4 regions of the Pseudoalteromonas undina genome follow, and region 3 is predicted to be linked to each of the others. Evidence: predicted binding sites of a transcription regulator. Region 3 holds the regulator's gene; each other region holds the start of a gene.

Region 1 (7,657 bases), on a different contig from region 3:
TGACCAGCTGTATGGATGATTCTGAGCTTCATAAACACTCACAGAGCTACCTTGATTATTATTTTAGCCAATTGAAGCAAGCTCTGAGTGACTATCAACCGCAAATTAATGCTGATGATGTTGTTACACAATGGACTCATTTATGGCCAGTGGCGTGGGCAGACTTTTATCGGTTTTTACTTGGGTGGAGCCCAGAGCACAAAAAGATTAACAGCTACATGCACGCTCAGGTAAATAATTGGTTAGCGAGTAACAACTCATAAACACAAAAATCTTTATAGTTGTGGCTAAATTAAATATTTTGGCACGAACTATGAAATCAAGACTAAAATTAACAGTCAAACGGCCTGTTTTAATATAAAATACGTAAAATTTTTTATCACTAGGTTTATTACTATGGCTATTCACGTTATTTCTCATCCCCTTGTTCAACATAAGTTAGGTTTAATGCGCGCGCATGGAATTAGCACGAAAAGTTTTCGCGAGTTGTGTTCAGAAGTGGGCACATTATTAACTTACGAAGCCACTAAAAATCTAGAATTAGAAGATAACGAAATTACAGGCTGGGACGGCAATAAACTTAAAGTTGAGCACATTAAGGGTAAAAAAATTACCGTGGTGCCAATTTTACGTGCGGGCCTTGGTATGATGGACGGCGTAATGTCGTTACTCCCAGCGGCTAAAGTGAGTGTAGTGGGTTTAGAGCGTAACGAAGAAACTCTTGAGCCAGTCCCCTACTTTGAAAAACTAGTGGGTAATATTGATGAGCGTTTAAGCTTAGTGATTGACCCAATGCTGGCTACTGGTGGTTCTATGATCGCCACCATTGATATGCTTAAAAAAGCGGGCTGTAAAGAAATTAAAGTAATCGTACTGGTTGCTGCACCTGAGGGCGTTGAAAAAACATTAGCCGCTCACCCTGATATTGAGATTTTTACTGCCTCAGTTGATAGCCATTTAAATGAAAAAGGTTACATTATTCCAGGGCTTGGCGATGCAGGTGACAAAATTTTCGGTACGGTTTACTAAGGTTTAGCAGTGCAAAATAATTCTACATTTTCTATAAAAACCATTTTAACCGGTGCCCAAATGCTATTTGTTGCATTTGGTGCGTTGGTATTAGTGCCAATATTAACAGGCCTAGATCCTAGCGTAGCCTTATTTACCGCTGGTTTAGGTACTTTGTTGTTTCAATTTGTGACTAAAGGCCAAGTGCCTATTTTTTTAGCTTCGTCATTTGCGTTTATTGCACCCATTATTGCCTCAGTGCAAATGTGGGGCATACCGGCCACGATGGGTGGTTTAATGGCGGCGGGCTTTACTTATATGCTATTAAGTTTATTGGTGAAGTTTAAAGGTACAAAAACCTTACATAAAATTTTGCCGCCAATTGTGGTAGGCCCAGTGATTATGGTGATTGGTCTAGCGCTTGCGCCTGCAGCGGTTAATATGGCGATGGGTAAAAGTGGCGATGGTGGCACACAAATCATTGCCTACGACAGCGCTATTATTATCTCTATGTTCTCATTGCTCGTTACTTTAGTGTTTGCCGTGTGGGGTAAAGGGGTATTTAAATTAATACCTATTTTAGCCGGTGTTGTTGCCGGTTACACGCTATCGTTATTTATGGGTATAGTGCAATTTGAAGCCGTAAGTAATGCACAGTGGTTAGCTGTGCCAAACTTTGTGTTACCAGAGTTTAAATGGCAAGCCATATTATTTATGGTGCCGGTGGCAATTGCGCCTGCTATTGAACACATTGGCGATATGATGGCAATTAGCCAAGTTACAAAAAAAGATTATTTGAAAAAACCAGGATTACATCGCACCTTATTTGGTGATGGTTTAGCCACTTCTGCCGCATCCTTATTTGGCGGCCCACCTAATACCACTTACTCAGAGGTAACCGGTGCGGTAATGCTTACTAAAAACTTTAACCCTAAAGTAATGATGTGGACTGCCATTATCGCAATTTGCTTAGCATTTGTTGCTAAAATGGGCGCTAGTTTGCAAACCATTCCGGTGCCAGTAATGGGCGGAATAATGATTTTATTATTTGGCTCTATTGCGGTTATTGGTTTAAACACCTTAGTTAAATCGGGCGATGACTTAAGTGAGCCGCGCAATTTAAGTATTGTGGCACTTATTTTAATTTGTGGTATTGGTGGTATGTACATAGGTAGTAGTGAGTTCAGCCTAGAAGGTGTGAGCTTATGTGCTATTTTAGGCATAGTATTAAACTTAGTATTACCCAAAGCACAGAGCGACCAGAGTTAAGTTTGCACTGTGGTTAAAAATATTGCACCAAAAAAGCGCATTTTAAATGCGCTTTTTTTTTAACCTACTAAAAAGTAACAATAAATAATATTGGTCTAGTAACTGCATTTCCTTAGTCATACCCTATAGTTGACTCAGGGATTGTTACATGGAGATCAAGAGTGTGGATATAAATGCTTTTTTAGTAAAACACCAACTGCCGTTGAAATATCAGTATATTAGCGAGCAGTATTTTTCTGCTATTGCGCAGGACATTCTAACCAGTAAAAAAACAGCCCCTTTATTTGTTGCGATTAATGGCTGCCAAGGCTCAGGAAAAACCACGCTTGGTGATTATTTAGTAACTTGGTTTAGCCAAAATACTCACCTAAACTGTGTTGCGCTTTCTATTGATGACTTTTATTTATCAACTCAAAAACGCCAACAGTTAGCGCAAGATGTGCATTGTTTATTCGCCACTAGAGGCGTTCCGGGTACACATGATGTTGCGCTGATGGATAACACCATTAGCCGTTTATTAAATACTGAAGTAAATGTACCGCTGCCGCGTTTTGATAAGCAACAAGATGAACCCGTAGCAAAAAATAAATGGTTAACTAATAGTCAGCCGGTCGATATTGTTATTTTAGAAGGGTGGTGTGTAGCCAGTGAACCACAGCAGCCTTTTACGCTAGTTGAGCCTATTAACGAGCTAGAAAAATCATATGATCAACAAGGGTTATGGCGTCGCTGTATTAACAGCTGTTTAGCCAATGAATATAAAACCGTTTTTGATAAAATCGATTATACAATTATGCTCAAAGCCCCGAGTTTTGATGATGTGTTTGCGTGGCGCCAAGAGCAAGAACACAAGTTAATTGCCAAACAAGGGCTGGGCGCAGGCACTATGACCGATGAGCAGTTATTGTGGTTTATTTCTCATTTTGAACGCATCACGCGTGAAAACCTCAACACCCTTAGTGCTAAAGCAAATGCACTTATAGAGCTCGATAGTAATCGAGATGTAACTGCGATGGTGCTTACAAGCGATAGTATTGTACAACCTATCATTTTTACCGATTTAGATGGCACATTACTCAATCACAGAGATTACAACACCGATGCGGTAGATACCTTATTACAAGAGCTGCAATACAGCGGTGTACCTGTGGTATTTAATACCAGCAAAACATTTAGTGAAGTAGTGGCACTGCAACAAGCGCTTAATATTACACAGCCTTTCATTGTTGAAAATGGCTCGGCTGTTTATATTCCTAAAAATTATTTTAATCTCAGGCCAATTGGCTGCAGCGAATACCAAGGCTACTGGTGTTACTCGTTTGCTGCACCCATTAGCAATTTATGGACTGATTTAAAACGCTTAAAAAAAGACTACGGCGACCAATATAGTTTGTTTAGTGAGCTGACCAGTGAGCAGGTAATGAAAATGACAGGATTAAACCAGCTACAAGCAACGCAAGCACAAACCCGTCAATACTCAGATCCGCTCTACTGGCATGGCGATGAGCAGCAACTAAATGAATTTATCAATGCGCTATCAGTATATGGCTACGAGGTTAAAGTAGGCGGGCGCTTTGTTCACATTGGAAAAAATACCGATAAAAGCATGGCTCAGCAATGGTTAGTGCAGCAGTTTAATACGCAGTTTACTAAAGCGCTGAGCATTATTGCGCTAGGGGATAGTGAAAACGATAAGCAAATGCTAGAAGAGGCTGATATCGCCATCATCATTACCAATCCAGAGAGTAAAAAGCCAGTTAAATTAACCTATAACAAAGCGCGCTATTCTCAATTGCCGGCACCGCTAGGCTGGGTTGAAGAAATTACAGCACTACCTTGTATTAACAGTATTTTACCCAGTTCTGAGGAGTATAGTTTACATGGCTGATTTTTATCAAAATGGCATTATTACAACACTACATAACATTGCCAATAGACCCGTAGACGATTTAGAAAAAGAGTTACTTGGCTTTAGTAAACAGCGACCAATGGGGCTTATATTGCCTTCATTATTTAGTGAGTTAGAAGGCCCTGCTTTACAAAATATTGTTAAAGAGCTGCAACAAGTACCGTATTTATCGCAAATAACTATAGGCTTAGACAGAGCCGACGAAAGCCAGTATCGCTATGCATTAAACTTTTTTAAATCGCTCGATCAAAACCATAAAGTGTTGTGGAACGATGGCCCACGTTTGCAGGCGCTCGATAAAGAGCTTCAAGCTTTAGGTGTGGCGCCACGCGAGCTCGGTAAAGGCCGTAATGTGTGGTATTGCATGGGCTATAAACTCGCTACCGCGGAGGTTGAGTCAATAGCACTACATGATTGCGATATTTTAACTTATGACCGAGGCTTATTAGCGCGATTAATTTATCCCGTTGCACATCCTCGATTTAACTATGAATTTTGTAAAGGCTTTTACCCGCGTACTGCCAATGGAAAAATAAATGGTCGAGTATCGCGTTTACTGGTTACTCCGTTATTACGCTCGTTTAAAACCATATTAGGCAGCAGAGACTATCTTGAGTATATGGACTCGTTTCGTTACCCATTAGCCGGTGAATTTTCGTTTAGACGCGATGTATTAAACGATATTCGTATTCCTAGTGACTGGGGATTAGAAATTGGCGTATTAAGCGAGATGTACCGTAATTACTCCCATAACCGCTTATGCCAAGTTGATATTGCCGATAACTACGATCATAAACACCAAGAATTATCGCTAGATGACCAAACTGCTGGCCTTTCTAAAATGTCTATTGATATAACCAAAGCGTTATTTAGAAAGCTAGCGACCCAGGGGGTTACCTTTACCAGCGAAACCATTCGCTCATTAAAAGCGACTTATTACCGCATTGGTTTAGACTTTATTGAAACCTATCATAATGATGCGTTAATGAATGGCTTAACACTTGATATTCACCAAGAAGAAAAAGCGGTAGAAATGTTTGCACAAAATATTATGAATGCTGGCCAACACTTTTTAGAAAACCCAATGGAAGCGCCATTTGTGCCGAGTTGGAACCGTGTAGCTTCGGCGATGCCCGATGTACTAGATCGATTAAAAGAAGCCGTTGAGCTTGATAACGAACAATACAGTTAAATTGGTATACTTAAACGAGGCGCCTGTGGACATAGTTAGGGAACAGTTTTTTCAACGAGTCGAACAACATTTACATACTATTTATCAAGGGGTTGAGTTACCTATGTCGGTAGCTGAGTTGGCTGAAGAATTAATCACCTTGATACTAGGTAATAACCCACTTCGCGATCCCACGCCGCACACTAATCGCTGGGATGAACAAGATATTGTTTTAATTGCCTATGGCGATTCTATTATAAATCATGAAGACAGTGAGTTAGCAGTTGGAACTCCCCTAGAGGCGCCGTTAAAAACCTTGCATCGCTTTATAAAAGAGCAGTGCGATCACCAGCTTAATGCACTGCATATTTTACCTTTTTATCCGTACAGCTCAGATGAAGGATTTGCGGTAATGAACTATGCGCAAGTTAATGAAGCGCTGGGCGATTGGCAAGACATTAACGCGATTGCAAAAGATGTAAAGTTAATGGCTGATTTAGTGATTAATCATTGTTCTAGCCGAAGCCTTTGGTTTGAAAACTTTTTAACCGATACTCACCCAGGGAAAGACTACTTTAAAACAGCCAGTTTAACTGATGATTTAAGCCAAGTAGTGCGCCCACGAACCTCGCCATTATTACATACGGTAGCCACAGCAAGCGGTGATAAGCATGTATGGTGTACATTTAGTCATGATCAGGTGGATTTTAATTTTGAAAACCCTGAGGTTTTAAAAGAGTTTGTTGGCATTATTCGCCACTATTTAGATAACGGTATTCGCCTATTTCGCCTTGATGCTGTGGCCTTTTTATGGAAAAAACTCAACACCAGTTGTATAAACTTGCCACAAACCCATGAAGTGGTGCGTTTACTGCGAACGCTGATTGAGCATGCTGAGCCCAGAGTGGTGATTATTACCGAAACCAATATTCCTAATCAAGAAAACCTATCTTACTTTGGTAATGCCAACGAAGCCCATGCAATTTATAACTTTGCTTTGCCGCCGTTGTTATTGCACACTTTACTTAGTGGTGATAGTACCGCGCTTAAGCACTGGATGATGAGCATGCCGCCAGCGCAAAACGGTACCGCATATTTTAATTTTATAGCCTCTCATGATGGCATTGGTTTGAGGCCAATTGAAGGCTTATTACAACCGAGTGAAGTTGCTTCGTTAGTAAGTACGACCATGCAATTTGGGGGTCGTGTTTCAATGCGCACCAGTCACGATGGTACACATACCCCCTATGAGCTAAATATTGCCTTGTTTGATGCCTTACAAGGTACGCATAATGGCGCAGATAAATATGGGCTTGAGCGTTTTTTGTGTGCCCATGCCATTATGTTTGCTATGGAAGGAATACCGGGGCTATACATACATAGTTTACTTGGCACAACTAATGACTATGAGCGCTTTGAAAATTCGCAGCACAATCGCGCAATTAATCGTCATCGCTGGCAAGAATCAAAATTATTAGCGGCTATTGAAGAAAAATACAGCCACCATTACCAGGTGTTCAAGGGAATAAAACAGTTATTATCAGTGCGTAAAAGGCAAGCTGCATTCCATCCTAATGCTACACAATTTACTTTGCACTTAGGAGAGGGGTTATTTGGTTTTTGGCGACAAAGTATAGACCGCCAACAAAGTATTTTTTGTGTTTATAATATTAGCAGTCAGCCACAAAGCTTAACCTTAGCCGACTTAAACTTAATAAATACCCAGCAATGGGTTGAGCTAATTTCTAAAACAACACTTGATGAATCCCAACAAACCATGCTGTTAGAACCCTATCAAACGCTTTGGTTATCCAATAAGGCATAGGGACATTTATTATGGTAGGCAAAATGCGTTCAGAGTTTTAAATAAGGGAATAGTACTGTAAAGGGGCTTTACAGTGCTACTTCTCAAGCGCTAACAGTAAATTCTCTATAGTAAATTCATGCCAGTCAGCGCGTGTTTTACTAAATTGCATAAAGTCTATTTCAGCTAGTCCTGTTTTATTTATCGCGTTGTATAACGGGATGTTCGCAGCGTTAAGCGGATAAAAAATATCAGCTGGACGATGAAGCAAGGGGCTATGTTTTGGTTGAGTATGGTTGTCGAACAAATTAACTAGGGCATAAGCGCCTAACAACACATGGCCTCCAATAGATACATCAAGCTCTGAACCATTATTAGGTGGAGCCTCCCAGTTAATACCACCCACAATAACTTGCGATTGCTTGTTTAGTTGCTTTAATGCCCTTTTTGCGCCAAACGCAATGGCGTCATTCGCACACCATATAATGTTAATTTC
Region 2 (7,657 bases), on a different contig from region 3:
CGCGATTGCAGATATTAAATTGCCAGCAGGTACCACAATAGGTGCAATTGTACGTAATGACGATGTACTCATTGCCCACGACGACACGATAATTCTATCAGGCGATCATGTAATTATGTTCTTAATTGATAAAAAGCACATTAACGTGGTTGAAAAGTTATTCCAAGTTAGCGCAATCTTTTTATAAGTAATCCCTCCTTTTTATTCACAACGTGCTTGTAAGTAAAAAGGAGAACATTTAAATCTAAATGAAAATCATTATCAAAAGCATTTACTAATAAAGAAAAATCCATTAGTCTCTTCTTGCTCGATTATCAAGCAGCGACATCTACTGATGTGAAAAGTTAATTTCACGTTTTTAAATAAAAATGGATTTCAAATGATACACCTACTCTCAAAGAAAAATTCTCCCGTAACTCATTACACTCTGGTTGGTCTTTTATTTTCAGCAGTTTCAACTCAAACGCTCGCCCACACTAGCAAAGATATCGAAAGGTTAACCGTTATTGGAGAGCAAGCGAACGGCTATAAAGTTAATTCCATGAGCTCTGCAACAGGTCTTGAGCTATCACATTTGCAAACACCGCAATCAACGATAGCGATAACAAGCGATTTTATGGCAGACCAACAACTAGACACCGCAATTGAAGCTATAACCAGTGTAACAGGCATAAATGCTCGAGAAGCAGATAATGGCAAGTTTTCTATTTCAGCCCGAGGTATTAGTGTCACCAGCATACTTTATGATGGCATAGCGACCACCTATGACACCCGCTTTAATTATGGAGATAACCTAACCGATACCGCAATTTATGATCGTATCGAAATAGTTAGAGGAGCAACGGGGCTAATGCTGGGCGCAGGTAACCCTTCGGCAGCAATTAATTTGATACGTAAACGTCCAACTGCAAACACTCAAATAAATCTTACTGCTTCATTAGGCTCATGGGACAACTACCGTGCGATGGTGGATGTGTCGGGAAGCATAAATAATAGTGAAAGTATAAGAGGACGGGCTGTTGTTGCTTATCAAGATAGACACTCATATCAAGATCGCTTCTCGCAAACCAGTCAAACATTGTATGGCATTATTGAGGCAGATCTTTCTAACAGTACTTTATTGACTCTTGCTGTTGATAATCAATCGACAACCCCTAAAGGAACAATGTCAGGTGGTTTGCCTATTTTTTATAGTGATGGCTCCCGCACTGCTTATGACAGAGGTGCTTCAACGGCTCAAGATTGGGCCTCTTCTCGAACCGATGCACTTAATGCGTTTATTCGTCTAGAGCATTACTTTAACGCTAACTGGCAGCTAACCGCTAATTATGTCTATGGTGATAACGACCTAGACTATGATGTGTTTTGGGTAAAAGGAGAGCCCGATCCTATAAACAACACTGGAATGAAACCCGGTTCTATAAACTATATTGATGCAAACAGAACGCAGGATACCTATGAGGTCGAACTCAATGGTAGGTTTAATTGGCTGGGCCAAAGTCACCAACTGCTATTTGGTTATAATACCCAAGAGCAACGGTTTTCGACCCCTTATTATGCTAGTGAACAAAGTGACTATATTATCGGCGATTTCACTGACTCTAGTTATAGTATTGCAAAACCAAATTGGCAGTCAGAAGCGGCTTACGGCTCTTATGGCACAACTAAACAAGATGCGCTTTATGTTGCTGCACAACTAAATATAACCGATGCCTTGTCTTTAATTGTTGGAAGCCGGTTAAATCAATGGCAAACCAATCAAGATAATTTTGGTCGCATGCATGATTATAAAATAAGTGATGAACTAACTAATTATTTTGGAGCAACTTATGAACTAACACAGAGTTGGGCTTTGTATGCTAATTACACTGATATTTTTACACCACAAAGTCGAGTTGATAAAAATGGACATTATTTAAGCCCTATTGAAGGTAAGAATTATGAACTTGGCATAAAAGCTTCTGTACTTGATGAACGTTTAGACATATCCCTTTCTGGATTTAAAATTTATCAAGATAATGTAGGCGAGTACACGGGAGATACCATTGCAGAAACACTTCAGGCCATCTACAAGCCCATTGACGGCACATTAACTCAGGGCTACGAGCTAGAAATCAACGGAAAATTAACCGACAACTGGAACGCTTATTTTGGCTATACCCATAGTAAAGGCGAAAAACCGGATAATACGGTATTAAATACCACCAACCCAAAAGATCAATTTAAACTTTTTACTAGCTATCAACTCTCAGGTGCATTAGACAATCTAAAAGTGGGTGGTGGCTATCGCTGGCAAAGCAATAGCTATGATGAAGTTAACAACCCTGTTTATGGTGCTGTTGAGGTAAACCAGCCTAGTTATGGTATTGCCAGCCTAATGGCGAATTATCAAATGAATGAGCAATTATCTGTTAGCCTAAATATCGATAACTTATTTGATAAGCATTATTACAGTCAAATTGGGTTCTATAACCAATATCGTCATGGCAAGCCAAGAAGCTTCTCTCTCCAACTTAAATATAGTCTCTAACAAGCACAAAAAAGCCGCTGACTATTAAGCGGCTTTAGTGGAGTATGATGGGGTAATACTTATTGTACTCTTGCAAACTCTTCTTTAGAAAGTTCACCATTTCCGTCAGTATCTAAGTCATCAAAAATATTCATTAGTTGTTTATTAGACGCTGCTTCCTGCTGACTAATTACACCGTCGCCATTGCTATCAAAAGAGGCAAAGTCTACTGCTGCGTATGCCGCTGATGATGACGCTAATACTAAAATCGCAAGTGTTGTGTTTAATGCTTTCATAATAAGTCTCCTTAAAGAGGGAAATCCTTTTCTGAGATCCCTGTGCAATGAAAAAAGTTAAAAATTAAAAGTTTGCAAACTCAGCTTTAGAAAGCTCACCATTACCGTCAGTATCAAGCTCAGTAAATGCGGCCGTTAAATCAGCATTTACAGCAGCTTCGCTTTGACTAATAACCCCATTACCGTCGGCATCAAGTGTGTCAAAGTCGCTAGCGGCAAAGGCTGCTGATGAAGAAGCTAGCGCGATAAGTGCGAATGTTTTGTGTAATGTTTTCATAATTTAATCCTTCAAAATGTAATGCTTTGTGCTATTGGAAATGTCAGGCTATAACCGTCCTTGTCATTCTTTTTCACAGGCTCCCTTGCCTACTTAGGTTGTCTTTGGCAACTCAGAATATACCCAGCTTTAGCTTATGCTTTAGAAAATTCTGCTTTTGATAGCTCACCGTTTTGGTCTGTATCAAGCTCTGAGAACATGCTCATTAGCTTTGCATCAACTGATGCCTCACTTTGGCTAATAGCACCGTTACCGTCGGTATCAAGTGTATCAAAATCGCTGGCAGCAAAAGCTGCTGATGAAGAAGCCAATGCAATAAGTGCGAATGTTTTGTGTAATGTTTTCATAATGAGTATTCCTTAAAATCGTTTAAATAATGTGGGAGATTTAGCTCCCAAAGTTTAATAGCTTAGGATTATGCTTTAGAGAACTCTTCTTTTGATAGCTCACCGTTTTGGTCTGTATCAAGCTCTGAAAACATGCTCATTAGTTTTGCATCAACTGATGCTTCGCTTTGACTGATCGCGCCGTTGCCGTCAACGTCTAGCGTATCAAAGTCGCTTGCTGCAAAAGCAGCTGATGAAGAAGCCAATGCGATAAGTGCTAAAGTTTTATTAATGCTTTTCATAATCAATCTTCCTTCAAAGTTTATGTTTTATGCGATTAAGTGTTTTACTTTAAATCACGTTTCGTTCAATACAACCTGACTATTACAACTTCGATGCCAACAATAAAAAGTAATTTACTTTCAATGAGTTAAAATTAAAACATCTTTAAGTAGCGTTATTTTACTCGTTATTTTGTTGCTTTTTAGCAACAGTGAATAAAGCGATAAAATTAAAACCTTAAAAAACAATGGGTTGGTTTTTATAAAAACACCACACGATCAGTGAAAAACCACTAACAAAGCAAGTTAATTAAACAAAAAGGAAGGTGAGTTGAGATTTATTTTGTTATAAATAAAAAATTAAAATTAAAAAATAAATTTAAGCTGCTGTTTTTAAACAGTTTAAAAATAAATTTAAGGTGACGTTGAAAATTTACAGCCGCACAAGGCTATTTGTTGCAAAATGACGAAATCACGTGAGTATACTGAACTTATAATAGAAGCTTGTTCAACTTGATATGCCCCTAAACTATTTCAACTTCAAGTGCACTAGGGTCAATAAAATGATCCCCCATTAGCGCTTTCATTTGCTCTTCACTGGCAAATAATCGAATTCCACAACAGATACCGCTAGCATGTTTTTTTACACTGCATATTTGCCCCTCATGCTTAGTATCACCATCAAATACAACCGTACAGCGCATGTCTTTTAACTCATCGAGTGCTTGGGTTGTTTTAATATCAAACATAACTCCGGTGAGCGAAATGTCTTTTATAACCCCTTCAAAGGGAGGCTGCTCATCGGTTAATGTTAACTTAGCAGGAAACAACGTGGGTATGCGTGCTTGTGAGCGCAGCCCAAACAACTGCACTTGTGAAGGGTATTGAATAAACAACAATTTAGCAGGGTGAGAGGCAACAGACATAAGTTGCTGACGAAACGCAATCACATGCCCGCCACTGCCCTCTATAAGCGCTCTTACCACCACCATAACACCATCACGCAGGTAATCACTTGCCATAGGAAGTCGCTTAGCGCTGGGATAGTTTAAAATAATAAATTTGTTTTCTAATAAACCAATAAACTCCGTTTTTACACGTCGGCTACTGGTTGGTGTCAGTATTTCTACATCGACTATGCCACCTGTGACGATTTGGTTTAACTTTTCCAAATTGGTTTTTTGCATAGTTCCTTCCTAATATTTAAAACATTATCCACGCCAAAATGTTGGGGTAAATAATACTAACAGTGTAAATATCTCTAACCGGCCAAATACCATAGCGACTGTTAGTATCCATTTAGCGGCATCACTAATCGCACCATAATGAGAGGCTACGTCACCCAAACCTGGGCCCAAGTTATTAAGGCAGGCTGCTGTCGCAGAGAATGCAGTAATGTTGTCTAACCCTGTGCCCATTAACGCTAACATTATAATAATAAAGACTAGTGCATAAGCTGAGAAAAAGCCCCATACCGCTTCAACTACTTTGTCAGGTAAGGCCTTACGACCGAGCTTTATTGAATATATAGCTCGAGGATGTACTAGGCGGTTAAGCTCTCGTATCCCTTGCAAGTACAACAAAAACACGCGAACAACTTTCATACCGCCACCGGTAGAACCCGCACAGCCGCCAATAAAGCTCGAAAAAATAAGTAAAATAGGTAAAAACAACGGCCAAGCTGAAAAATTATCTGTGGCAAACCCAGCAGTACTACTAATAGACACCGCTTGAAACAACGCCTGATCGAGGGTTTCATCACCATTTGCATAAACATCATGAGACGAAAGCACAGTAAAGCAAATTACCACCAGCGCTAGCTGAATACATAAGAATACTTTAAATTCAGGGTCACGAATGTACACGCTAATATTACGGCTCGCTACAGCGGCATAATGTAGTGAAAAGTTAATAGCGGCTATAATTAAAAAGAACACACAAATAAAGTTAATTACAGGGCTATCAAAGTGCCCCATTGACGCGTCATAAGTAGAAAAACCACCAATAGCAACTGTAGAAAAGGCATGGCATATAGCGTCAAACCAGTTCATCCCTGCGCTCCAATACGCCAAAGTACACGCAAGAGTAATAGATACGTAAATATACCAAAGGTGCTTAGCTGTATCGGCAATACGCGGGGTCATTTTGGAGTCTTTTACTGGGCCAGGAATTTCAGCTCGGTACAACTGCATACCACCGACGCCAAGCATTGGCAGTATGGCTACTGCTAATACAATGATCCCCATCCCACCAAACCACTGTAATTGCTGGCGATAAAATAATACCGATTTAGGCAAGTATTCTATGCCAGTTAATACGGTCGCCCCTGTGGTAGTTAAGCCTGAGAAAGCTTCAAACACTGCATCGGCCAAAGAGAGGTTGGGTTCTTGTAAAAATATCAGCGGCAATGACGCAAACGCCCCTAGTACCAACCAAAACAAAACCACAATTAAGAAGCCTTCGCGTGCTTTTAAATCACCATGCTCATGCCTATTTGGATAGTAAGCCATTAAGCCAATAATAACGCTAAATATAAAGGCTAAAACAAACGGTACACCTCCGCCATCTTTATAAATTAAAGACACGAGTGCTGGTGGCACCATTGTAATACTAAATAGCGCGACCAGTTGGCCAAGAATTTTTATGATGGTACGAAATTGCATTGAGCGTATCGCTTTTTTATTAGTAAATTAAAATAACTACTGTATGACTCGAAAATTTAATCTGTAGTGATTAAATAGGATGGATGTAAGACTATTACTCTTTGATTGTTAACTCAACTGCGCCGTGACTTAAATCAAAAATATCTTTGCATGCTTGCTGTGCTTGGCGGCTATCAATAGTAATACTCCACTCAATATTTGCCGTAAACTGCTTTTCAATATTAAGTACCTGAAAATTGGTTTTTAAGTGCTGTTCTATTGCGCCTTGCATACTGTATTCACTAAAGCCAACCAGCTCAATGCTGGGTACTTTTACCACTGTGTGTAATTTTGCTAAGGCATTATTAAGTGAGCCACCATAAGCACGAACTAACCCACCGGTACCAAGTTTTATACCACCAAAATATCGTGTTACCACAGCAGTTACTTCACCTAGACCAGAGCCCACCAGCACGTTGAGCATAGGTTTACCGGCGGTGCCATTTGGCTCTCCATCGTCAGAAAAACCATAAACATGGCTTCCACCAGGATTACCCGCAACATGCGCCCAACAATTATGGCGTGCATCACTGTATTTTTCTTCAATGTTTTTAATAAAGGCTTTCGCAGAGTTTAAATCAGGCGTGTGGCCTATATGCACAATAAAGGTACTTTTTTTAATTTCTTCTTGATGAAAAACATCGTCGGCTGGGTATTTATATTCTGACATAGCGCTTACTTGGCTGTTAAATTAAAAATGGGGCCAACAGGCCCCTTTCATGAATAATATAAACTGTTATTAGTTAAATATTAGTCGAGTAATAAATCACGCGTCATATTTTCTAGGCTGTCTTCGTGAACAATAATATTATCTTCAATACGAATGCCGCCAAATGGTTTAAACGCTTCTACTTTTTCCCAGTTAATAAACTGCTTGTTGTCTGTTTGTGCTAAATCACCCAACAAAGAGTCGATAAAGTACAAACCGGGCTCAATTGTAAACACTTGGTTTTTCTCAATTAAGCGAGTGCAGCGTAAAAATGGATGACCCTCTGGTGGTGCCTGATGCGCACCGGTTTCATCACGCATAAAGCCACCTACATCATGTACCTGTGCACCTAAATGATGCCCTAAGCCATGAGGAAAGAAGGTTGAGGTAATTTGACGCTCAACAATTTCAGCTGCAGGTAACTTAACAATATCAAAGTCACTTAGTAACTGTGCAATGCGGTTATGGCAGTCAATATGTAGCTCGCCATACAGTACACCTGGTTTTAAGCTTTTGCCTAACTCAATCTGATGCGCCGTCATTGCTTTAACTAGATC
Region 3 (7,657 bases):
ATTGAGGCATCAAATTGCACAGAAAGCTGTGCCAGCACCGTAGCCGCTCTGGCATGCAGGCCTAACTTGTTTTTTATTAAAAATGTGTTTTCTAACCGCATTAATATTCTCTCAAGCTTTATTCTTGTTCTCGATGGCGAATTTTTACATTAGGATGACTCATTGCAAAGCTTTCACCTATAGTTTGCGCTAAATAAACTGAGCGGTGTTGCCCTCCGGTACAGCCAATAGCTATGGTCAAATAGCTGCGGTTATTTCTTTCTAAATGAGGCAGCCATGTTTGCACGAATGTTTGAATTTGCCATGTAAATTTTTGTACTATGCTGTGGCTGGCTAGGTAGTCTTTTACTGGTTGATCTAACCCTGTGAGTGGCTTAAGTTCAGGCTCCCAATGCGGGTTTGGTAAAAAGCGAGCGTCAAATACATAATCTGCTTCTTTGGGTATACCGTGCTTAAAACCAAATGACTCAAAGGTAATGATCAGTTGTTTGTCTTTTTTACCGAGTATTTTTTCACGAATAGATTCAGCCAGCTGATGCACACTTAAATCCGTAGTATCAATCATATAATCGGCACGGTTAATGAGTACATCAAGGAGTTGTTTTTCTTTTTTTATTGCTAAATCAAGTGGCAGTGAGTCAATCGAAAGAGGATGAAGACGCCGTGTTTCTGAAAAGCGTTTAATTAAGGTTTGATCGTCACTGTCTAAATAAAACACCGTTGGCTTAGTAAAACCAGGTAAATATTCAATGATTTCATTAAACTGTTGCTGCTCTTTAGGTAAATTACGCACATCAACACTTACGGCTATTTTGTTGTAGCTGTCGGAAACACTACGAACAAGAGATGGCAATAAATTTAAAGGAATATTATCTACACAATAATAACCTAAATCCTCAACAACACGCAGCGCAACAGATTTACCAGAACCTGAGCGACCACTTATAATTATTAATTCCATTTATCACCCTTAATTGTTACTACGGTTGACTTACAATTACTTGATACAGCTCATTGTCGGATTTTGCCGCTCGTAATTGCTTACAAAATTCTTTATCGTTGAGCTTTTCTGCTATAGTGGCTAAGGTTTTTAAATGCTGCTTATTGTCACCATCAGGTACAATTAAGGCAACAAAAATATCGACCGGTCTGTTATCTATCGCATCAAAATTAATAGCCGTTTCGCTCACTAATATAAGTGCAAGAGGCTCTTGTACACCACTCATACGACCATGTGGAATTGCAATTCCTCGACCTATACCTGTACTCCCTAGTTTTTCTCTGGCGGTTAACGCGTTAAGAATATCTTGTTGTGTTAAATAGGGCAGTTTATTGTGAGCCAATTCACTGATAAATTCTAAAATTCTTTTTTTACTATTAAAAAGGACCGCAGCTTTACTGCAGTCCTGACAGATAAGTGAGCTTAATTTCATAGTGTTAGTGTCGAGCAAGTTTCTCTTTGTGTTTAATTACTTGACGATCTAGCTTGTCAATCAGCGAGTCTATAGCGGCATACATATCTTGGTGTTCAGTAGAAGCAAAAATCTCAGCGCCACTAACATGAACGGTTGCTTCGGCTTTTTGGTTTAGTTTTTCTACATCGAGAATAACGTGCACATTCGTTATGTGATCAGTGTGCCTCTGTAACTTCGAAAATTTACTATTTACGTAGTCTCTAAGCGAGTCGGTAATATCTACATGGCGACCAGTTAAATTCAGTTGCATAAACATTTTCCTCTTTGTTGTACGCCTTAAATCAAACTTTTACGTTGATTAGACGGGGGAATAGCTAGAGATTCGCGATACTTTGCAATAGTTCTCCTTGCTACTTTAATTCCTTGCTCAGCCAATATATCTGCAATTTTACTATCACTCAATGGTTTAGCTGAGTTTTCTGCAGCGATTAATTTTTTAATTAATGCGCGTATTGCTGTAGATGAACATTCGCCACCATTTTCAGTGCTTACATGGCTTGAAAAGAAATATTTAAGCTCAAAAATACCGCGTGGTGTGTGCATGTATTTTTGCGTAGTAACACGTGAAATAGTCGATTCGTGCATTTCTACCATTTCGGCCACGTCATTAAGTACCATAGGCTTCATCGCCTCAGGACCATGTTCAAAAAAGGCCTGTTGTTGCTGCACAATACAGTTAGTTACTTTAAGCAGTGTGTCGTTTCTACTTTCTAAGCTTTTTATAAACCATTTAGCTTCTTGTAAGTGTGAGCGAATAAACTGGCTATCGCCGCTTGATTTAACCGTACGCGACATAGCTGCATATTGGCTGTTTACCCTAATTTTAGGCATACTATCTGGGTTTAGTTCAACCACCCAACGGCCTTTTACTTTTTTAACCGACACATCAGGAATAACGTACTCAGACTCTTCTCTAACAATAGTGTCAGCGGGTTTTGGACTCAGCGTGTGAATTAACGTCATGACCTCTTTAAGCTCATCTTCTTTAAGCTTAGTTTTTTTCATTAATGTGCGATAATCACGCGCAGCCAGTAAGTCAATGTGATCAGTTAAGATCATTTTTGTTTCGCTTAAAAAAGGCGTGTCTTGATCAAACTGATTCAATTGAATACACAAACACTCTTGTAAACTACGCGCGGCTATTCCTACCGGATCAAATAACTGAATACGCTTTAATACGGCTTCTATTTCATCAAGTTCAACTTCATCTTCTATGTCGTTTTCTTGATTAAAACTTTCTAATATTTCTTCACAGCTAAGGGTTAAAATACCAGAATCGTCCACGGCTTCTACGATTGCAATCGCGATGGCTTCATCAGTAGGGCTAAACGGTGTCAGTTGCAATTGCCACATTAAATATTCATGTAGCGTTTCAGTTGAAGAGCCTTGATAAATTGATTCATCTTCAGGCATTGGTCCTGATGAAGAGGCCGGTGCTGCGCTCATGTATTCATCCCATGTAACATCCATTGCCATATCATCGCTAATGGTGTCTTTGGTCATGGCTTCGCCGCTATCTTGCTCATATTCGCTAGGTTTTTCATCAGCTGAAGCACTTAGCGTTGATTCATCGGTATCGGCTTTTTGTTCGTTTTTACCCGCAGCATCTTCACTGTAATCTTGTTCTTCAACTTCAAGCAAGGGATTACTATCGAGTGCTTCTTGAATTTCTTGCTGGAGATCCAATGTACTGAGCTGCAATAAGCGAATTGCTTGTTGCAACTGTGGAGTCATTGTAAGTTGCTGGCCCATGCGCAGCTGTAATGATTGCCTCATTTATCTCTAACAATCCTTTTAAATTAGTATGATTAATCTTAGCAGATGCTTAGTGGAATAACACACATATTAGAGCTTGAACTGCTCGCCCAAATAAACATCGCGTACTGTTTTATCGTTTAATACATATTCTGGAGTGCCTGATGCAATTAACTCCCCATGAGAAACTATGTAGGCTTTTTCACAAACATCAAGTGTTTCGCGGACGTTGTGATCTGTGATCAATACGCCAATTCCTCGGTTTTTAAGGTGCTCTATAATCTTTTTAATATCTAATACAGAGATAGGATCAACCCCTGCAAAGGGTTCGTCTAGTAGTATAAATTTAGGATTTGCTGCTAATGCTCGCGCAATTTCAACACGGCGACGCTCACCACCTGACAGAGCCATACCTTGGCTGTCACGAATATGCTGAATACTAAATTCATCAAGTAAATTATTTAAGGTATCTTCACGTTGTTGCTTATTGAGCCCTTTACGTGTTTCTAATATAGCCATTAAGTTTTGATAAACCGTCAGCTTTCTAAAAATAGATGATTCTTGTGGTAAATATCCTATCCCTAGGCGAGCTCGACTGTGCATTGGTAATAAAGTGATATCTTGATCATCGATTGATATTTTACCTTTATCGCTAGGTACAAGGCCTACAATCATGTAAAAGGTCGTAGTTTTACCTGCGCCATTGGGGCCAAGTAAGCCGACAATGCTGCCAGCTTCAACTTCTAGGCCAACGTTTTTCACCACTTCACGGCCTTTATAGCTTTTTGCTAGTAGCTCTGCTTTTAATGTGCTCATGGTTGGCCTTTATCGTCTTCTTTTTTGTTTTCAACAGGCACTAAAATAGTGTGTACACGGTCTGTTGAGTTTTCGTCTTTTTCTGCGCTAATTAACTGCTGCTCTATATCGTAGGTGATACTTTTAGCAGTTATTTTTTGACCTGCTTGAGCAATACTGGCATCGCCGATTAAGGTTAAAAAACGTTGCGAAACATCGTAACGCACTTCATTCGCACTGGCACTCATGATGGTGCCATCTGCTTGTGTTTCTTCAAAATATGCAGGGCTGCCTGTGGCAATTAATAATTGCTTGTTATCGCCTAAGTCATCGCGTTTATGCACTTCTAAACGGTCAGCTGTGATACGGCGATTACCATGAATAATTTCAACATTTTTCTCAAAAATGCCCACGTTTTCTTTTAATTGACCTTCCTGCCTGTCAGCACTAATTGAGATTTGATTAGCCGCAGGGGCTTCAGTGGTTTCCTCTGCATGGCTATGAAATGCAATCAGTAATGAAGGAACAATTAGAATTTTAAATAGGTTATTGGTCATAATATAGGGTTCGCGTATGGTTAATAAGTTTAATCACTTCGGTTTTTAAATCGGCCTCAAGGCCTTTGCCTGTGATTTTTAAATTAGGTCCTGTAATAACGACAGGCTGCTCTGACTGCATAGTGAGTAGTTTTATATCTACATTGATGCTATCGGCTGTGATCGTATCGATCATGGCGTTATCGGCTAAATTTAGCGCTTTTACATTGCCCTCTAATACGAGTTGACGATCGTCGTAGAGGGTGGCCTCATCAGCGTTAATACGCCATGTTTGCTGCTCGTTGTATAACGTAAATATAGGTTTTTCAAAAAAGGTAAAACCAAGTTGTTGGTATAACTCCATTTTTACCGCAGTTACTTTGTGGCTTATTTTACCTTGCTCATTATAAGCGGTTTGTTTTAGCTCAATCGCAGTGTAATCAGGCTTAGCAATAGTTTGAGTTTGTTCATCCGCAATAATATCTACCTGAGAAAAATAAGGATACCAAAGCCAAACCATACAGCTTATGAATAAGATGCTCAGTATAATGCGAGCTACATTCATGAACTGGTTCCTTGGCTAGTAAGTGGCTTATTGTTTTCAAGCATCAGTAAATCTGTTAACTCTCTTACTGCGCCAAAGCCGCCTGGCAACTGAGTGACATAATGCGATAAACGTTTAATCAGTGGGTGGGCGTCGTTTACGGCTACTGCAAACCCGACTTTTTCCATCACTGGCATGTCAGGGCCATCGTCACCAATGTAAGCTATTTGCTCATCGCTGAGCGCTAATTTTTGTTTTAATTCTTGATAGGCAATGAGTTTGTCTTCTTGGCCTTGGTATATATGTTGTACGGTTAAATTGCTCATACGTTGTTGAACTATTTTTGAGTGACGACCTGTGATCACGGCAACTTCAAAACCACTATTAATAAGGGCTTTAATGCCAAACCCGTCTTTGGTATTAAAGGCTTTGAGCTCTTCACCTTGGTTGCCAAGATAAATGCGCCCATCAGAAAACACACCATCAATATCGCAAATTAATAATTTTATTTTTTTTGCGCGCGCTTTTGCATCATCACTTAACGGCTGATAAAGATCTTCAAACTGCATTTATAGCACCCCCGCTTTTAGTAAGTCTTGCATATTTAGTGCGCCAATGGGCTGATTATGCTCATTAATCACAATTAAACCATTAATACGTTTTTGTTCCATAATGTTCAGTGCTTCAGCCGCGAGTATGTCTTGTGTGGCTGTTGTACATGACTTTGTCATCACAACATTAATTTCTGTGCTGTGTATATCAATACGTTGCTCTAAAATACGGCGTAAATCACCATCGGTAAACAACCCCGATAATTGCTGATTACTATTTATAATAGCGGTCATGCCAAGCCCTTTGGCTGACATTTCAATTAAGGCGTCTTTAATGGTTTGCGTTTCATTAATAATAGGCGTGTGAATACCGCTGTGCATTACATCTTTTAAGGTTAAGAGTAAGCGTTTGCCTAAACTGCCACCTGGATGCGACAGTGCAAAATCATCAGCGGTAAAACCACGGGCTTCTAATAATGCTACCGCCATAGCATCGCCCATAGCGAGTGTTGCTGTGGTACTTGCTGTTGGCGCTAAGCCTAATGAGCAGGCTTCTTGTTCAACTTTAATACACACATGCACATTTGCCAATGTTGCCATGGTTGACGTTTCGTTGCCTGTCATAGCAATCATTTTTGCGCCAATGCGTTTTAATACCGGAATAATATTAAGCACTTCACTGGTTTCGCCAGAGTTAGATATAAGCATAACCACATCATTTGATGTAATCATACCTAAATCGCCATGACTCGCTTCACCAGGATGTACAAAAAATGCGGGGCTACCAGTACTCGCTAAAGTGGCTGCTATTTTATTACCGATATGGCCCGACTTACCCATGCCAATAACAATAATACGGCCTGAGCAGTCGTACATTAATTGGCACGCTTGATCAAAGCTTTCATTAACGTATTGTGCGATATCGCTGAGTGCTTGACGTTCTATATCAAGGACGCGCAAGCCTTGTTGAATAAAATTTAGCGTTGCCATGGATCACCCTACTTGACTAAAAATATAACCTTGGTAAATCATAAATGCGACGATGAGTACGCCACCTTCTAGTCTATTGATACGTCTTTGACCTCTAAAGTTCAATGACATAGCAATAAGTGCCAAGGTTGCACCGATCATAATTAAAACATCACGGTTAGCTACTGATGCGTCAATAACTGATGGGTTAATTAATCCTGCCAGCGGTAACACCGCGAGAATATTAAAAATATTTGAGCCAACAATGTTACCCAGTGCTAGATCATCTTCATTTTTAAGAACACCCGCAATGGAAGCTGCAAGTTCAGGTAAGCTGGTGCCTATGGCTATTATGGTTAAACCAATTACTAAGTCGCTTAAGCCAAAATATTTTGCAATATCAACGGCTGAGCCAACTAAAAAGTGTGAGCTAACAGGAAGTAAAATCATTCCGATGACTAACCAAAAAACGGCTTTTTTGGTTGGGACATTATCAGGTACTTCATCACAGGCTTCGCTAACAAAGGGATCGTCTTGGTTTTTTGCTCGCAGTGATACAAAAATAAGTCCACCAATAAAAACAACAAAACCAAAGAGTAAGGCTGCGCCTTCAAAAAACGAAAAGTAGTTATCTGAAAAAATATACCAAGTAGCGATAGACACCAATAATACCAGTGGAATTTCTCGTTTTAATGTACTTGAAGAGACTGAAAGCGGTCTTAAAAGCGCTGTAATACCTAATACTAATAATATGTTAGTGATGTTTGAACCAACTGCATTACCTACGGCTGTATCGGTTTTATTTGCCAAAGCAGCCGAAGCGGATACCATCATTTCAGGGGCCGATGAGCCCATAGCTACCACGGTTAAACCTACAATTAATGTTGGTACGCCAAAGTTTTTAGCCAGTGCCGCCGCACCATAAACAAACCTGTCCGCACTCCATACGAGAGCCGCAAAACCGAGAATTAAAATGACAAACGAGGTAACCATTGTGATAAGCCAGTTAGTGTAAATTCAGATAGCGCGAAT
Region 4 (7,657 bases), on a different contig from region 3:
TAATTAAGGTTTCTGCTTTATCAATAAAAATGCCGGTAGGTTTACCAAACTCACCTTTTATAATTTCTCCGCCAGCTGGGGCTGGTGTGTCAGCGTTAATATTGGCAAGTTCTAATGCTTTTGAGTTAACCCAAATGGCGTGACCATCTACTCGCGATAAAATAACAGGGCGATCGTTAACGACTTTGTCTAAGTCAGTGGCCGTAGGAAAGCGAGTATTTGACCATAGCTCTTGGTTCCAGCCTCGACCAATGATCCAACCTTCTTTACCTTTGGCAAATTCCTTGAGTTTAGCGATTACTTCATCTACCGACTTTGCACCGCGCACATCAAGTTGCGACAAATTATTACCTAGCCCGATGACATGTCCATGCGCATCAATGAGCCCTGGGAGTAGGGTTTTGCCTTTCGCGTCAATTAGCGTTGCACCCGGAAAGCTATTTTTCAAGCTGTCTGGACCTGTTTTAACTACTTTGCCATCTTTTATAACTAAGGTTGTAAATGTGTTTACTTCGCCATGGCGCATTTTTCCTTTATACAAAGGTGAGTAGCCATTGGCGTTATAAATGACTTTAGTTTGTGCTATTGCCACGCTAGTGACGGCACAAAGGCTTGCTAGCAATATTGGTTTTATTAGTTTTATCAGTTGCATAAGACGCACATTGTTATTATTTGTACTATCACAGTAGCAAACTCAAATTTAGAATACCAATAAGACGATTTTTTGTTGATACAATAGCGTACCTATAGTAGGTTAAACAGTAATCATTTAAAAAATAAAAACTAATTAAAACTTAACTTTCATGCATAAGGAAACGCAATGAAACCACTTTACCTCACAATTCCGTTAACATTACTTCTCTGCGCATGTAGTGCAACATCACCTGAGAATAAGGTTGTTGAAAAAATAGACTATATTGATTTGTCAAGCGCAGAACTTCGTGATTCGGGAAAAGATTACTGGAATATTTTTAAAAGAGTGGAGCCTTTATACCCCATTGAAGCTGCTAAAAAAGGGCTTGCAGGGTGTGTTGAGCTCGTAACTATGATTAATCAGGAAGGAAAGGCGCAAGGCTATAAAATACTTTCTTCATACCCTCAAAAGCTATTTGATAAAGCAGCCGCAAAATCCCTCAATTTATGGAAATGGCTTCCGGCTGAAAATAATAAAAATAAACAACCCATTCTTACGCACATTAGAATGGATTTTATGCTTGAATCTAAAGACGTTAGTAAAAAATATTTGAAAAACTGCCCCCCCACCGAAGAAAAATTTTTGGTAAAAGGAAAAGTATATAAACGTACTTTATAATATATTTTCTTTATTTACTGGCGTACAAGCTGTATTCGCTTAATGACAATTGTGCGTCTTTATCACGGTCATAACTGCCAAAACGTGACCATAAAGCAGGATCACTGGCAGCTTCAGAACGAGTCAAAAAGCCATCTTGGTTGCGGTCAAGTTTTTCAAACTTTTCGGCAATATAACTGCTTGTTGCAAAACTCATGCAGCTAAAAACAGTCAGTGTTAGTAAAATAATATTATGAAAAGGCTTCATATAAATGCTCAGTACAGGTTAGTGGTTAAGTAGTTTTTAAACTCAGTTAAAGAAATTCTGTTGTCTTGATTTTCATCCCAATTTGAAAATGAGTTTAATAGCTGAGGCTGAGCAGCAAGCTCGCTGTGGGTTAAATATCCATCATTATTTTTGTCCAAGTGGTCAAAGCGTTGCTTTACATCAAGTGCGAATGCACTTTGGCTGATAAAAAGTAAAGCACCAATAAAGGGAAGCAGTATTCTCATAGTTGGCGTTCCAGGTGTATTTTAATTGCTGGCAGTATTGAAAGAAAGCACTTGCCATAATTTAACTCCCAACATTAAATCCGTTTACACACTCCCTCAGGGATTATGGCAAATGCTTTTAACTCTATAATATAAAACTTAACTTGAATCTAAACTTAAGGTTTAAAGTTTTCGAACTCTTTTTTAGAAATCATCTCGTTATTGTCTTTGTCTAAATCAGTAAACTGCTTAAGTAGCTGCTTATCTTGTTTGGCCTCAGTGAGCGATATTTGGCCGTCCATATTTTTATCTAAATGCATAAAACGTACATTTAACGACGATGCCAATGCCGTCGCGCTAATAGCTAAAAATAGTAGCGAAAAAGCACCAATTAATTGTTTCATAAATATACTCCTTTATTTTACAAACTGTTTAAATTCATCGAACGATAATTGTCCGTCTTCATTCTTGTCTATTTGTGCAAAATTCTCATGCAGTAATGCATCTTCGCCGGCCTCTGCTTCGCTTAATGTACCGTTGCTGTCTTTATCTAGGCTGTAAAATGCTGTGTTCACATCAAGCGCAAATAAATGGCTACTTGTGAAACATAACGCTATTAAGGCAGTAGATTTTAAATAACCTTTAGTCATTCCTTGGCCTTTAAAAATTAATATTTATAAGCGTATTACAATTATAGTGCCATCTTTAATTTTTATTAAAAATCAATGGTTTAATTTTTTAACTTGTTTTTAATGAGTAATATTTACCGACGGTTGTGTGTTTTATGCAACATTTTCTTAGTTAGAATTTTTTACTATTTTTAAATCAAGTGTTTAACTTGTCGCAATTGTGCGACATTGCAACGGTTTTACTCTCAAAAATGCATTTGGTTCAGCGAGTGTATAAGTTGAGCGCTTAATAATAGAGCGCTTAAAAGTAGTAAAGGATTAGTGTATGCCTGCAATCATGGCTGAAAAATATAAAGCATTGGTAAACTGGCGTCCTAATTTGATTGGCCAGTTTGTAATGAGTATGCTGTTGTCACTTTTGCCTTTGTCTATTGTGGTTATTGTATTTTTAAATGTATTAAATAAACAATTAGCGGTCACACAGCAAATTGTCAGTAATAACTATCAAGTAACCAAGTCGTTTAATGCACTTAAACAAGAGCTCAATAGTTTAGAGAGGGCAACAAGGCAAAACTGGGTTTTAAAAAGCGATTCACTCGATAAACTTATCGTGGATAAATGGCAGTCATCGCTGGACAATATAAATGAGCTTAAACAGCTTTCTAGCAGCCAACAAAGTACTCAACAATGGCAACGGTTAACAGATACGCTAAAAGCAGCGCATACCAAACTGGTGGTTGAAGCTCGTGAGCAAGCAGAGTTGTTTGTGCCAATTAGTGAAATACTGGCAGATCTAACAATGTGGTTGCGCGAAACCAATGAAGCCAAAATCACTCAAAACCAAATTAAACTGACAAATTTACAAGCCTCCTTTATAAACTGGTTAGTGGCACTTACGCCTTTAACCTTACTTGTTGGCGGTGGGTTTTTATGGCGGATAAGTGGCCGTTTAAAAGGTTTAACCTCCGTTATTGATAAATTAGGCCAAGGAGATTGGCAGCAAAAAATATCAGTGCAGGGATCAGCTGAGCTCATTGAACTAGGTAACAAGTTGCAGTGGGTGCAGGCGCAACTGCATATGCTAGAGCAGCAAAAAGATACGTTTTTACGCCATGTTACTCACGAATTAAAAACGCCTTTGGCCTCTATGGTTGAGGGCACTGAGTTATTAGCCGATGAAATTGTTGGGCCAATTAATAATGAGCAAAAAGCAGTGCTTGAGTTAATTAGTCAATCTATGGTGCGATTACGCACTATGATAGACAGCTTGTTAAGTTATAACGCGATTCGAACTAGTAAAGATAATGTGAGTGAAGTGGAATTTAACCAGCTAATAAAAAAGGTAAGTAATCATTTTGAACATAGGTTAAATGCACGAGAGCAGTCGCTTATTTGGCACAATAGCTTACCGACAGTTGCACTTAATTTACCGAGAGAATTAATTGAAATGATTTTAATTCAGTTAATCTCTAATGGTTTAAAGTTTTCACAGCCAAACCAAGCAGTGTCGATTAGCTTAAGTTTAGAAAGCAATAGCTTAATTATACAGGTTGCTGATGAGGGCTGCGGTATTAAAGAGCATGAAAAAGAATATGTTTTTGGCGCTTTTTATCAAGGTAAACACAGTAAAGAGATTAGTCTTCAAGGCAGTGGTTTAGGCCTTACCATAGTAAAAGAATCGGTTGAACAGTTACAGGGTAAGTTAACTATTGAGCATAATGAGCCGCAAGGCTGTCGATTTAACATTGTCATCCCCTATAAAAATAAAGGAGTTAAATAATATGTCTGCGCGTTTAATGGCTATTTTATGGCTAACCAGCAGTCTCGTTTTTTTATCTGGGTGTGAATTAACAAACACTCAAAAAACAGCTAAACCTAAGTTAATAGCTCAAACTCAGCCCGACAATAAAAGCAACCAGCCCAACCCAAAGCCTCGGCCAAAACTAGATCTTATGTATCCGCCCGCAGCGCAAGTTATTGCATGGCATGCCCATCAGTGTGGTGGCTTTAAATTAACGCCTGACAATAAAACTTACTTAGGGGAGCAAGCACTTAAGGCATTTTTTAATACCGCATGCGTCAACCTTAGTCGCGACCCTGATACTGTTATGAGTCAATTGCTTAAGCTAGATCAAGCTTACTATTGGCCAGACGATATAAAACACTATTTATGGCTGCAAAAGCAGCAGGTATTAATGCAAATAAATGCAAAAAAACAACAACAAGCATTAAACGCTGAAATGCAAAAAACCTTATCGTCATTAGCTGCAATTGAACAGCAACTTTTATTACGTGAAGAAACCAAGGAGCAGTAACTATGTCAGTCACACTTCCATCAAGCGCTAAAGTGTTACTCGTTGATGACGATGCCAGCTTACTGCAGTTACTGGCAATTCGAATTCAGTCAAAAGGTTATGAAGTAACAACGTGTGATAGTGGCATGAATGCATTACAAATACTTAAAAGCCAAGTATTTGATGCGGTGATCACCGATTTAAGAATGGATGAAATGGATGGAATGGCACTGCACCGACAATTGCAAAGCCGCTACCCAGCACTACCTGTAATTATGATGACGGCTCATGGTTCAATTCCTGATGCGGTAGAGGCGACTAAGCAAGGTATTTTTGCCTTTATTACTAAGCCAGTTGATAAAGATGAGCTATTCGATAGCTTAGCTAAAGCCATAGAAATACATGGGGTGAATAATGATGATATTACTCCGCAAAGCAATATTGTTACTCGCAGTGGCGCTATGCTGCATTTGCTAGAGCAAGTTAAATTACTAGGCCCTACTCAGGTAAATGTACTTATCTCTGGTGCTAGTGGTACGGGTAAGGAGCTGCTTGCACAGGCAATTCATCAGCACAGCCATGTTAGTGATGGCCCATTTGTGGCTATTAACTGTGGTGCAGTCCCTGGTGAGTTATTAGAATCGGAGTTATTTGGTCACAAAAAAGGCGCATTTACAGGGGCGGTAAAAGATCACCAAGGCCTTTTTCAGCAAGCGCAAGGGGGGACCTTATTTCTAGATGAAATTGGTGATATGCCGCTAAATTTACAAGTTAAGTTATTACGCGTGCTGCAAGAAAAAACCATTCGCCCAGTCGGTTTTCAAGAAGAAATCCCCATTAATGTGCGAATTGTTTCAGCGACCCATAAAAACTTGCCTGAAGCTATTAACAATCAAGAGTTTAGAGAAGATTTATATTATCGTTTAAACGTAGTAAACCTCAAACTTCCTCCGCTGCGAGAGCGCCGTGAAGATATTAGCTTATTAGCTAACTTTTTTAGCGCTAATATTGCAAAACGTATGGAGCAAAAAGAAAAACGTTTTGCAAACGATGCCATGCATGCATTGGTAAGGTATGATTGGCCAGGTAATATTCGTCAATTACAAAATGTAGTGGAGCAGGTGGTTGCCTTAACACCAAGTGACGTTATATCTGAACATTTAGTGCTTAGTGCGTTAAATAGCAATGAAAATAACGTTGAGCCACTTTCGCTTAACGACGCTAAAAAAGAGTTTGAGCGAGATTACGTTATCAATACCCTGAAAATGGCAGGGGGTAATGTGGCCGAAGGTGCCAAGCTTGCCAAGCGTAATCGTTCTGATTTTTATAAGCTGATTAAAAAGCATGAAATTGACGTAGATAGCTTAATGTAATTTTAAAAAAGGAAGTGAGCATGCAGTTATTTATGGTGTATTTAGGTGGGCGTATTCAAGGTTGCCACATAGAAATGCACGACGTACGCTTTGTGGTAGGTCAAAACATTGAGCAAACTTATAGCAAGCTTAAAAGTCAGTGGGTAGGCGACAAAAATAGCGTACACATGGATAGCTACATGGCGGTTAATCACATTGATGGTTATAAAGTCGAGGTAGTTGATAGTTATGTAGAGCAAAATAAGCAGCTTTATTTTGTTAACTTAGGTGCTTACAGAAGCGACTCACTAGCAGAGCAACACGACTTTGCTTTGTATGTTGCCAGCAGTAGTGAAGAAGCAAAACAGCGCGCTAAAAATGATTTACTCGCAGGGCTTAGCCATCTACATAAAGATGATTTACATGACGTTGATGATTGCTTTGCTATCGACTTACTCGATAGCCAGCTTAATATTAAACTAACCCCAAGTGGTCAAGCACAAACAATTAAACCTGACTGGTTTGGTTATCATGTATTATAATAAATGAGGATTTATTAAGTTTATTAGGATGTTGTGTGAAAAAGTATGCGTTTATACTTTTGCTAGTTGGCTTAAGTGGCTGTAAATCACTGTCGGGTTTACCGCCCGTTGTTGATTTAAATAAACTGGTAAAGCAAGTAAAAAACGATCCTACTGACGTAGTTGCAATTCACAAGCAAGCACAAAAAACACACCGTTCTATTAAGGCACAGGTTGGTAGCGTAAAACAGCTTTTAGCCGCATTAGAAAGCGTTGTTGGGCGCAAGTGGGGTAAACAAAACACTCAGCAACCTAGTGCCAAAAAATACGTAAAATACAGTAATGATTACCAAGCTCGTGCCATTATTGATTTTGAGCAAGGCACTGTAAAAGTAGAAACCATCGCGTTAAAAAATACAATAAGCTTGTTACAGCAGGCCATTGTTATGACCTTACTGACCTCTAGCGATCCCGATAAAACCGATATTTTTACTAGCGAAGCGCCAATTTTAGAAGGCGAGCCGTTTTTATATCAACAAGTGCTCGATCAAGATAAGTTACCCATAAAATATAGCTGGCGTGCTAATCGATTTGCGCGTTATTTAGTGAGTAATCGCTTACAAAAAAGGCGTCAGTATGGGCATCTTATTTCGTCGGTTAGCTTTGATTTAGTGGAGCAAAACACCCATTTAAGAAAGCAAAAGTACAGTGATTATGTGCTGGCGGCTGCAAAAAAATATCAAATATCGGCAGCGCTTATTTATGCCATTATTGAAACCGAAAGTAGCTTTAATCCACATGCGGTGAGCTCATCAAACGCATATGGATTAATGCAAGTGATCCCCGCAACTGCCGGGCGTGATGTGTATCAAAAAATTAAAAAAGTACCTGGGCAGCCAACCAAAGCAGTGTTGTTTAATCCAAAGCATAATATAGATATTGGCAGCGCGTATTTAAGTATTTTAAAAAATAATTACTTACATAAAATTAATACCGATAAAAGTAAGCACTTTGCCATGATCTCGTCTTATAACGGTGGGGCGGGTAATGTATTGCGTATATTTAATAAAAATAGAAG

What was found. The regulator sigma-54, encoded in region 3, starts transcription at its own class of promoters, with help from an activator protein. The targets are predictions, from matches to a motif close to GTTGGCACGNNNNTNGNNT.
Region 1: a site for sigma-54 is predicted at 2,406-2,424, ahead of PUND_RS17480 (HAD-IIB family hydrolase). Genes of this name have one in related genera too.
Region 2: a site for sigma-54 is predicted at 3,793-3,811, ahead of PUND_RS00080 (EF-hand domain-containing protein). Genes of this name have one in related genera too.
Region 4: a site for sigma-54 is predicted at 2,469-2,487, ahead of PUND_RS05230 (EF-hand domain-containing protein). Genes of this name have one in related genera too.

Annotation. Positions count from the first base shown of each region.
Region 1 is NZ_AHCF03000004.1:576,993-584,649, forward strand. It holds gene PUND_RS17465 (protein kinase family protein) at 1-263, shown strand, start outside; gene upp (uracil phosphoribosyltransferase) at 397-1,029, shown strand; gene PUND_RS17475 (uracil-xanthine permease family protein) at 1,039-2,277, shown strand; gene PUND_RS17480 (HAD-IIB family hydrolase) at 2,426-4,165, shown strand; gene PUND_RS17485 (glycosyltransferase family protein) at 4,158-5,378, shown strand; gene PUND_RS17490 (alpha-amylase family glycosyl hydrolase) at 5,404-7,182, shown strand; gene PUND_RS17495 (ABC transporter substrate-binding protein) at 7,259-7,657, opposite strand, start outside.
Region 2 is NZ_AHCF03000001.1:16,940-24,596, reverse strand. It holds gene trkA (Trk system potassium transporter TrkA) at 1-187, shown strand, start outside; gene PUND_RS00100 (TonB-dependent siderophore receptor) at 380-2,530, shown strand; gene PUND_RS00095 (EF-hand domain-containing protein) at 2,590-2,805, opposite strand; gene PUND_RS00090 (EF-hand domain-containing protein) at 2,870-3,082, opposite strand; gene PUND_RS00085 (EF-hand domain-containing protein) at 3,217-3,429, opposite strand; gene PUND_RS00080 (EF-hand domain-containing protein) at 3,498-3,710, opposite strand; gene PUND_RS00075 (flagellar brake domain-containing protein) at 4,214-4,876, opposite strand; gene PUND_RS00070 (TrkH family potassium uptake protein) at 4,901-6,352, opposite strand; gene PUND_RS00065 (YigZ family protein) at 6,447-7,061, opposite strand; gene pepQ (Xaa-Pro dipeptidase) at 7,142-7,657, opposite strand, start outside.
Region 3 is NZ_AHCF03000002.1:291,914-299,570, forward strand. It holds gene PUND_RS01965 (HPr family phosphocarrier protein) at 1-101, opposite strand, end outside; gene rapZ (RNase adapter RapZ) at 119-961, opposite strand; gene ptsN (PTS IIA-like nitrogen regulatory protein PtsN) at 981-1,433, opposite strand; gene hpf (ribosome hibernation promoting factor) at 1,438-1,725, opposite strand; gene PUND_RS01985 (RNA polymerase factor sigma-54) at 1,752-3,251, opposite strand; gene lptB (LPS export ABC transporter ATP-binding protein) at 3,321-4,046, opposite strand; gene lptA (lipopolysaccharide transport periplasmic protein LptA) at 4,043-4,582, opposite strand; gene lptC (LPS export ABC transporter periplasmic protein LptC) at 4,572-5,126, opposite strand; gene kdsC (3-deoxy-manno-octulosonate-8-phosphatase KdsC) at 5,123-5,674, opposite strand; gene PUND_RS02010 (KpsF/GutQ family sugar-phosphate isomerase) at 5,675-6,646, opposite strand; gene PUND_RS02015 (calcium/sodium antiporter) at 6,650-7,618, opposite strand.
Region 4 is NZ_AHCF03000003.1:354,347-362,003, forward strand. It holds gene PUND_RS05205 (amidohydrolase) at 1-652, opposite strand, end outside; gene PUND_RS05210 (energy transducer TonB) at 821-1,312, shown strand; gene PUND_RS05215 (EF-hand domain-containing protein) at 1,323-1,559, opposite strand; gene PUND_RS05220 (EF-hand domain-containing protein) at 1,568-1,804, opposite strand; gene PUND_RS05225 (EF-hand domain-containing protein) at 1,960-2,187, opposite strand; gene PUND_RS05230 (EF-hand domain-containing protein) at 2,200-2,433, opposite strand; gene PUND_RS05235 (HAMP domain-containing sensor histidine kinase) at 2,738-4,192, shown strand; gene PUND_RS05240 (hypothetical protein) at 4,194-4,727, shown strand; gene PUND_RS05245 (sigma 54-interacting transcriptional regulator) at 4,730-6,079, shown strand; gene PUND_RS05250 (DUF1543 domain-containing protein) at 6,100-6,600, shown strand; gene PUND_RS05255 (murein transglycosylase domain-containing protein) at 6,636-7,657, shown strand, end outside.